2 regions of the Exiguobacterium sp. s39 genome follow, and region 2 is predicted to be linked to the other one. Evidence: a T-box and tRNA genes for the amino acid it is inferred to sense, from the RefSeq annotation. Region 2 holds a T-box; the other holds one or more tRNA genes.
The links. The T-box of region 2 lies ahead of leuS (leucine--tRNA ligase). A T-box ahead of a tRNA ligase gene usually reads a tRNA of that ligase, here a tRNA-Leu.
Positions count from the first base shown of each region.

Region 1: it encodes a tRNA-Leu, which carries the amino acid that the T-box ahead of leuS (leucine--tRNA ligase) is inferred to sense. The anticodon was not compared.

Region 1 is NZ_JACSNA010000001.1:1,124,281-1,128,457, forward strand. Features, by position in the region: gene KNQ11_RS06045 (amino acid ABC transporter ATP-binding protein) at 1-604, opposite strand, end outside; gene KNQ11_RS06050 (amino acid ABC transporter permease) at 601-1,245, opposite strand; gene KNQ11_RS06055 (transporter substrate-binding domain-containing protein) at 1,277-2,044, opposite strand; tRNA gene KNQ11_RS06060 (tRNA-Leu) at 2,247-2,330, opposite strand; gene KNQ11_RS06065 (alpha/beta hydrolase) at 2,373-3,305, opposite strand; gene KNQ11_RS06070 (hypothetical protein) at 3,327-3,668, opposite strand; gene KNQ11_RS06075 (S66 family peptidase) at 3,684-4,177, opposite strand, start outside.
Region 2 is NZ_JACSNA010000001.1:1,698,432-1,702,608, reverse strand. Features, by position in the region: gene KNQ11_RS08910 (peptidoglycan bridge formation glycyltransferase FemA/FemB family protein) at 1-999, shown strand, start outside; gene KNQ11_RS08905 (HAD family hydrolase) at 1,093-1,737, shown strand; T-box leader at 1,776-1,998, shown strand; gene leuS (leucine--tRNA ligase) at 2,045-4,177, shown strand, end outside.

The DNA of each region.
Region 1 (4,177 bases), 570 kb from region 2:
GAGCAAATCCCATCTCATGGGTCACGACGACCATCGTCATGCCTTCAAGGGCAAGCTGTTTCATGACGGCAAGCACGTCACCGACCATTTCCGGGTCAAGCGCTGACGTTGGCTCATCAAATAACATGATTTTCGGATTCATTGCAAGCGCGCGGGCAATCGCGACACGCTGTTTTTGCCCCCCAGATAATTCACCTGGATAATTATCCGCTTTTTCACGTAATCCGACTTTATCGAGTAATTCAAGTGCCCGCTGTTTCGCCTGTTCTTTATCCGATTTACGCACTTTGATCGGTGCAAGCGTGACGTTTTCTAGCACGGTCTTATGCGGGAAGAGATTAAAATGTTGAAAGACCATCCCGACTTCTTCCCGGACCTTGTTGATATCGACCTTTGGACTCGTAATATCGAAATCATCGACGATGACCGTGCCACCTGTAATCTCTTCCAATCGATTCAAACAGCGTAAAAACGTACTTTTCCCAGATCCCGACGGACCGATGACACAAACGACTTCTTTTTCGGCAATCGAGACGTTGATGTCTTTTAAGACTTCATTCGAACCGAATGATTTCTTTAGATTCTTTACTTCTATGATACTCATCGTAATGTAAACCTCCGTTCCAAGAACTTCGCCACTAAGGACAAGAGATAAATGATGACGAAGTACATCAATCCGACGACGGACCAGACGATGAATGGTTCAAACGTCGTTGACTGCTGCACTTGACCTTGTTGTGTCAAGTCAGCGATTCCGATAATCGACAACAACGATGTATCTTTTAAGCTGATGATCGATTGGTTCGTAATCGTTGGTAACATCCGTCGGAATGCTTGCGGTAAGATGATCTGTACCATCGTTTGACGCCCTGTCATCCCGAGTGAACGCGCAGCTTCTGTTTGTCCTTTATCAATCGACTGGATACCAGCTCGAATGATTTCCGCAAAATAAGCACCGGCATTGATTGCGACCGTCAGTATCCCTGCATACATCCGGTCCATCGATAACCATTCGAGCGAATTGAGTCCAAAATAGATGAAGAATAACTGAACGATGAACGGCGTTCCGCGAATGACATCGATGTAGACGATCGCGATCCCGTTTAAGATTTTTGATGGTGATAACCGCATCAATGCGACGACTAAGCCAATCAGAAAGCCGACGATGACCGCGATGATGAAAATATACAATGTGACTTGAAGCCCTTCCAAGAAAAATGGAAATGCGGTTTTGACCACTTCCATTGGCTATCCCACTCCCTTATCGCCTTGCGACTTATTTCAGATACGTGTCAACGATTTTATCGTATTCACCGTTTTCTTTCAGATTCGCAAGTCCTTTGTTGATTTTCTTCATCAGATCCTCGTTCTCACCTTTTAAGACAGCGATTCCGTAGTTGTCCCCGTTGAGACGGTCTCCGACAAGTTTTAATCCAAGGTTTTGTTGTTTGTTTGCATATGAGATGACAGGATAATCTTCAATCAAAGCAGCAGCGTTACCGTTCTTCACTTCTTGGAACATCGCTGGACTGTCATTGAACTGTGTGACCGTGAATCCCAGTTTGTCTGCGTTATCCGTTGCATATTTCGCACCCGTCGTTCCCTTTTTGACGGCTACTTTTTTCCCTTTTAAATCGTTGACGGATTTAATACCATTCTCATCTTCTTTGACGACTAGAATAAGACCAGCTTTGAAGTATGGATCCGAGAATGTGACGACTTTCTTCCGTTCTGGCGTAATACTCATACCAGCAATGGCAACGTCCAATTGATTTGCTTGAAGTGCCGGAATAATGCCGCTAAAGTCCATCGCTTCAAATTGAATCTTGAAGTTCTGATCCTTCGCGATTGCTTTCATGAGATCGATGTCGATTCCTTTGTACGTATCCCCGTCTTTATATTCGAATGGTGGATACGTGACGTCAATGCCGACCTTATAAGTCTTTCCTTCAGACGACTCTTCTTCTTTCGAACCGATGCTACATGCACCAAGTACGAGAACACAGCTCATCAAGAGCGCTAGCAAGATACTCCCTTTTTTCATGTTTGTTTCCCCTCTCCTATGTGTTAAAGATTGTCTACTTCATTTAGTACTTTCCCTGAAGAGTACCCTCTTTAAAACGTATTTTACCAGAAAAATTCTAAAAAGATAAATATTTCTGAATTTTTATTCGTTGTAATCGTTTTCTATTCAGCAACAAAAAAGAAGGCAACCCCTTGCTGGGATTGCCTCCTTCAATCATTTATGCCGCCGAGAGGACTTGAACCTCCACGGTGTTGCCACCACTAGATTCTGAGTCTAGCGCGTCTACCAGTTCCGCCACGACGACGTTGATTTATGATATTAATATAGCGGGTAACGAACTGAGTTGTCAATCATTTCGCAAGATGTTGCGAACGAACTTCTCCACGACATCATCATACAATGCCGGATCCTCAAAATAGGCCATCGCGTGAGCGGCATTTGGAATGACGACGAGCTCTTTTTCCGTTGGACAAGCTTCATACAGCTCATATACCATATCTGTCGGTACAAACGTATCCGCCCCACCATGGATGAACAAAATCGGTACCTGTGCTTTTTTGACTTGTTTCAACGCTGATGCTTCACGGAACGTATAACCTGCCTTTAGCTTCGTCAATACGCTCGTCATGCCTAAGAACGGAAAGTGTGGTAGTCGATACATCCGCTTCATCTGATACGCAAGGACAGCATTGACGGACGTATAGGCACAATCAGAAATGATTCCTTTGATTTGTGGTGGGAGTTGTTCGCCACTCGTCATCAATACGGTCGCCCCTCCCATCGACACCCCATGCAAGAACAGTTTCGCATCCTGTCCGATCCGTTCAATCAGATAGTTCGACCAACTGAGACAATCTTCCCGATCATGCCATCCGAATCCGATATAGTGACCGTCACTCATTCCGTGTCCACGATTATCGGGCATCATGACATGGAAACCGGCCTGATGGTACAGATAGGCGAATCCGGCTAAATCCGTTCCGACGCCTCCGTACCCGTGCACGAGAATGACGATCCGATCTGACGGAACAGGTGACGGAAGAAAATGCCCGCGTAACGTTAAACCGTCTTTCGCTTCAATCTCGATCCGCTCAAGCGGTTGCTCCTTGATCCACGTCTGACCAGGTTGCATCAATCGGACCATCTCGTCACTTAAATCTCGATTATTCGATAAGAATGGCTTTGGATTCGTGGCGATTGCCATCTCATAAAAATAATAACTCGCTGCTACTAATCCGGATCCGATGACTCCGATTCCAATTTTTGTTCTGCGACGCATCTGCCCCACTCCTTCTTTCCGTTATAGCTCGATCTTCAGTTGAGCAGCATGTTCATCCTCTTCATCCTGCAAGACTTGTTGACGTAATCGTTGTTCTTGTTGCTGACGCCGGTAGGCAAATTCCTGGACAAGCTCTGTACCCGTGAATCCATCTTCTACGAGTTCGCTCAATAATTCCGTTTCTGTCTCGACGACCTCCCCCGGACGTCGCATGACGAGAACATCTCCGACTTGTGCAATCAGCAATTCATCTTCTAGACGAAGTGCATCGTAAAATGGTTCAGGTAACGTCATTCGACGTGTCTCCGGATTGATATGGACGCGTTTATAAACGCCTAATGCTTGAAACTTACGACGTGCCATTGCGTGCTCTCCTTTTTAGTTGAACGTCAGATCGATTCGTGAATCTTTCCCTTGAATACGAACCGTCCCCGTCGCTCCATTGATTAACGTCAACTGTGGTGGTTGATGACCGATGTCAAGATCATATAAGACTGGTAAGCCCGTCTCATCCGCGAGATATTGATATACGTCTAGCCATGTCAGGTCTTCTATAATCCTTGCAGACGTACGCCCGAATAAAAAGCCAGCCGCATGGTCGAACCACCCAGCATACGCCATTTGTCGCAGCGTCCGGTGTACCTCTGCCGAATTCGCTTCAGACACCTCAAAGTACCAGAGTATCGGTTCTCCGTTGATCTCTTCACGCTGGAAACGCTGCACATCTCCATACGGTGTCCCAATCAGATGGCGAATCGTCTCCAGACACCCACCAAGTAACCGTCCAGTCACTTCTGTTCGCTCATCAAGTGCTTTCCATTCCGTCGCTTCCGTTAGCTGAAATAACGAACCTGTTGGACGTTCTTCATCAG
Region 2 (4,177 bases):
TGGACGACACACGTACAGCAACAGCCTCTTGATATCTTCTACAGTCACCAATATGTCACGCTCAACGCTAGACCGTCTGAGCAAGCGGTGCTATTCCGTTATGAAGGTGATGCAGGAACACTGTTCTATCCCTTTTTGAAGCGCCGAATTTTTGATACGCCTTATTCAGATCTCATCACGCCGTATGGCTATGGTGGACCGGAAATCATCGGTCAACTGACCGCGACTGAAATGCAGCATGCACGTCTATTGTTTGAAAGGTGGGCAAAGCGAGAAGCGATTGTCTCGGAAATGATTCGCTTTAATCCATTGACGGGTAATGAACGCTTCATGCGGGATTGGACGAAAGTCTCCTTCATCCGTCATACGACGAGTATCGATTTACGCCCTTCAATAGAAGACATCATGCAGACATTTCATAAGAAGACGAGAAGTATGATTCGCAAATCGCTTGCCTCTCCTTTAACCGTTAGAACAGGAACACGAGACGACCTACCTGTCTTTGTAGCGTTGTATCATGAAACGATGGACCGGAAGAATGCTTCGGCTCATTACTATTTTACGGACAGTTATTTTGAACAATTATTTGAAGCAAATCCACTCTGTGAGCCATTGTTACTGATTGCGGAAATCGACGGAGAACCTGTTGGTGGATACTTCGTATTGCTCGGAAAAGAATATGCCCACGGTCATTTGATTGGTTGTAAGCGGGACGAAGCGAAGATGTTCCCGAATCAGCGACTCGAGTACGAAGCGATTCTTCAGACGAAAGCACGCGGTCTCGTCGAACAACATCTCGGGGGTGGATATCAAGAACGGGATAGTCTCTTTGAGAGTAAATGCCGTTACACCGGGTATCGTTTATTTGAGTATCATCAAGGAAAATCCATTCTTCAACCAGCCATATACGATCAGTTATGTGTACGATACGGGTCAGATGCTGATTCGGATTATTTTCCAGCTTACCGACAAACTAGTGTCCAAATGGCGACAAGTTAAACAGTAACTAAATGAAGAAGGCGAAACGACTACATCGTGTAGTCGTTTTTTTGATATGCTGAAATCATGATAGATCATTAAGGGGGATGTGTCTTGAAAAAACGAGGTCTTATTTTTGATATGGATGGGGTCATTTTAGATAGTGAAATTCGCTACTTCGAGGTCCATCAGCAGATGTTCAAAACGTTATCGATTCCGCTCGATCCAGTTCAGTATGCGACGTTCATGGGAAAAACAGGTGATGAGATGTGGGAAGAGCTTGTCGCCCAGCATCAGCTAAAAGAAACAGCTAGTGCGTTACTAGAAGAAGAACATCGGTTGTTTCAAATTCATGCAAAACCGGAGGAATGTGGTTTAAAAGAGGGAGTCAAACAAGTCATCGAGCAAGCGGCGTCTCTTGGTTACGATATCGGGATTGCCTCCTCGAGTTCGCTTCAAAAAATCGAACGCGTCATCCGTCATTATGAGCTTCCAATCACGCATTACGTCAGTGGAGAAGAAGTCGTGCGTTCAAAGCCTGATCCTGCGATTTTTCATCTTGCAGCATCACGAATCGGGCACGCGCCTGAAGATTGTCTCGTCATTGAAGACGCTGCAAACGGGATGAGCGGCGCAAAAGCAGCAGGCATGGAAGTGATTGCGCTTCTCGATGATCGGATGCCGATGCAACGTCTAGAACAAGCGGATCATGTAGCACGATCGCATGCAGAAATCGAGGAAATTTTACGGAAGCGTTGACGCTTGAGGAAGAAACAGATTACACTAGGAAAAGATAGTCAATTGCATGGAACTGAAGTAGTAGGGGAAAGGTGCCGTCAAGAGAGCTGGTGGAAGGTGCGAACCAGTCGGTAACAACCGTGAACTCGTCAGGGAGCACGATTCGTGAAGTCGTAGTAGCGAATCCGGTCTTTCACACCGTTATCCGTGAATCAAGCGGTCTGTCATAGACAGACAACGTGGGTGGTACCGCGGAAGCCAAACCGGTCTTTCGTCCCTATTCCTAGGGACGGAGGACCGGTTTTTTTAGATTAGAGGAGGAAAAGACATGCCGTACAATCATCGCGAAATCGAACCAAAATGGCAGGCGCGTTGGGATCAAGACAACGCCTTCGTCACGACAGAAGATCCAGAAAAAGAAGGGTTTTATGCCCTTGATATGTTCCCGTATCCGTCAGGTGCCGGACTCCACGTCGGTCACCCGGAAGGCTACACAGCAACGGATATCCTCGCACGGATGAAACGGATGCAAGGATACAACGTCCTTCACCCGATGGGATGGGATGCGTTCGGATTACCAGCAGAACAATACGCCCTCGATACAGGGAATGACCCACGTGAATTCACAGCGAAAAACATCGAGACGTTCAAGCGTCAGTTGAAAGAACTTGGATTCTCCTATGACTGGGATCGTGAAATCAACACGACAGATCCGAAGTACTACAAATGGACACAGTGGATCTTTACGAAGTTGTATGAAAAAGGACTTGCGTTCGTGGACGAAGTCGCGGTCAACTGGTGCCCAGCACTCGGAACCGTTCTTGCGAATGAAGAAGTCATCGACGGATTATCTGAACGCGGAAATCATCCGGTCGTGCGTGTCCCGATGCGTCAATGGGTCTTGAAAATCACGGAATATGCGGATCGTCTTCTTGAAGATCTCGATGACCTTGATTGGCCGGATTCTGTCAAAGAGATGCAACGGAACTGGATCGGAAAATCAGAAGGTGCTGAGATCGATTTCACGATTGATGGACACAAAAAACAAGTCACGGTCTTTACGACACGTCCGGACACAATTTTTGGTGCGACGTACCTCGTGCTTGCGCCGGAGCATCCATTCGTAGCTGACATCACGACAGCGGATCACAAGGAAGCCGTCGATACGTACATTTCGCAAGTCCAAACGAAGTCGGACCTCGAGCGGACGGATTTAGCGAAGGAAAAAACAGGTGTCTTCACGGGTGCTTTCGCCGTCAATCCAATCTCAGGCGATCGTCTTCCAATCTGGATCGCTGATTATGTCCTTGCTTCTTATGGGACGGGTGCAATCATGGCGGTTCCAGGACACGATGAGCGCGACCATGAATTCGCGAAACAATTCGACTTGCCAATCGTTGAAGTCGTCGCGGGCGGAAACGTTGATGAAGCGGCCTACACAGGAGAAGGCGAACACGTCAACTCGCATATGCTCGATGGACTTGGAAAACAAGATGCAATCGAGACGATGATCGCTGAACTCGAAACGAATCAAGTAGGACGTAAGAAAATCACGTATCGTCTCCGCGACTGGTTGTTCAGTCGTCAACGGTATTGGGGTGAGCCGATTCCAGTCGTTCATATGGAAGATGGTTCGATGAAAACGCTCAGCCAAGAGGAATTACCGCTTGAACTTCCAATCATCCCGGAAATCAAACCGTCTGGTACAGGCGAATCACCACTTGCGCTTGCGGAAGACTGGTTGGATTACACGGATCCTGAAACAGGAATGAAAGGGCGTCGCGAGACGAATACGATGCCACAATGGGGCGGAAGTTGCTGGTATTATCTTCGTTTCATCGATCCGCACAATGAAGAGGCGATCGCGGATCCAGAAAAATTAAAATACTGGCTTCCAGTCGATATTTACATCGGTGGTGCGGAACACGCCGTTCTCCACTTGTTGTATGCGCGCTTCTGGCATAAAGTCTTGTATGATGCAGGCGTCGTACCAACAAAAGAACCATTCCAGAAGTTGTACAACCAAGGGATGATTCTTGGAGAGAACAATGAGAAGATGTCGAAATCACGCGGTAACGTCATCAATCCGGATGAAATCGTCAAATCGCATGGTGCGGATACATTACGCTTGTACGAAATGTTCATGGGACCACTCGATGCATCAGTTGCCTGGTCGGAGAACGGTCTTGACGGGGCGCGTCGTTTCCTCGATCGTGTCTGGCGCTTGTTCGAACGGACAGCAGACATTCAGGACGTTACAGAAGTCGATGCTGACTTCGAGCGGACGTACCACCAGACGGTCAAGAAGGTCACGGAAGACTTCGCGAACATCCAGTTCAACACCGGAATTTCGCAACTCATGGTCTTCGTCAACGAAGCAAACAAACAGCCGGTTCTTCCGCGTCACTTCCTTCGTGGATTCATCCAATTGTTAACGCCAGTCGCACCACACCTTGGTGAA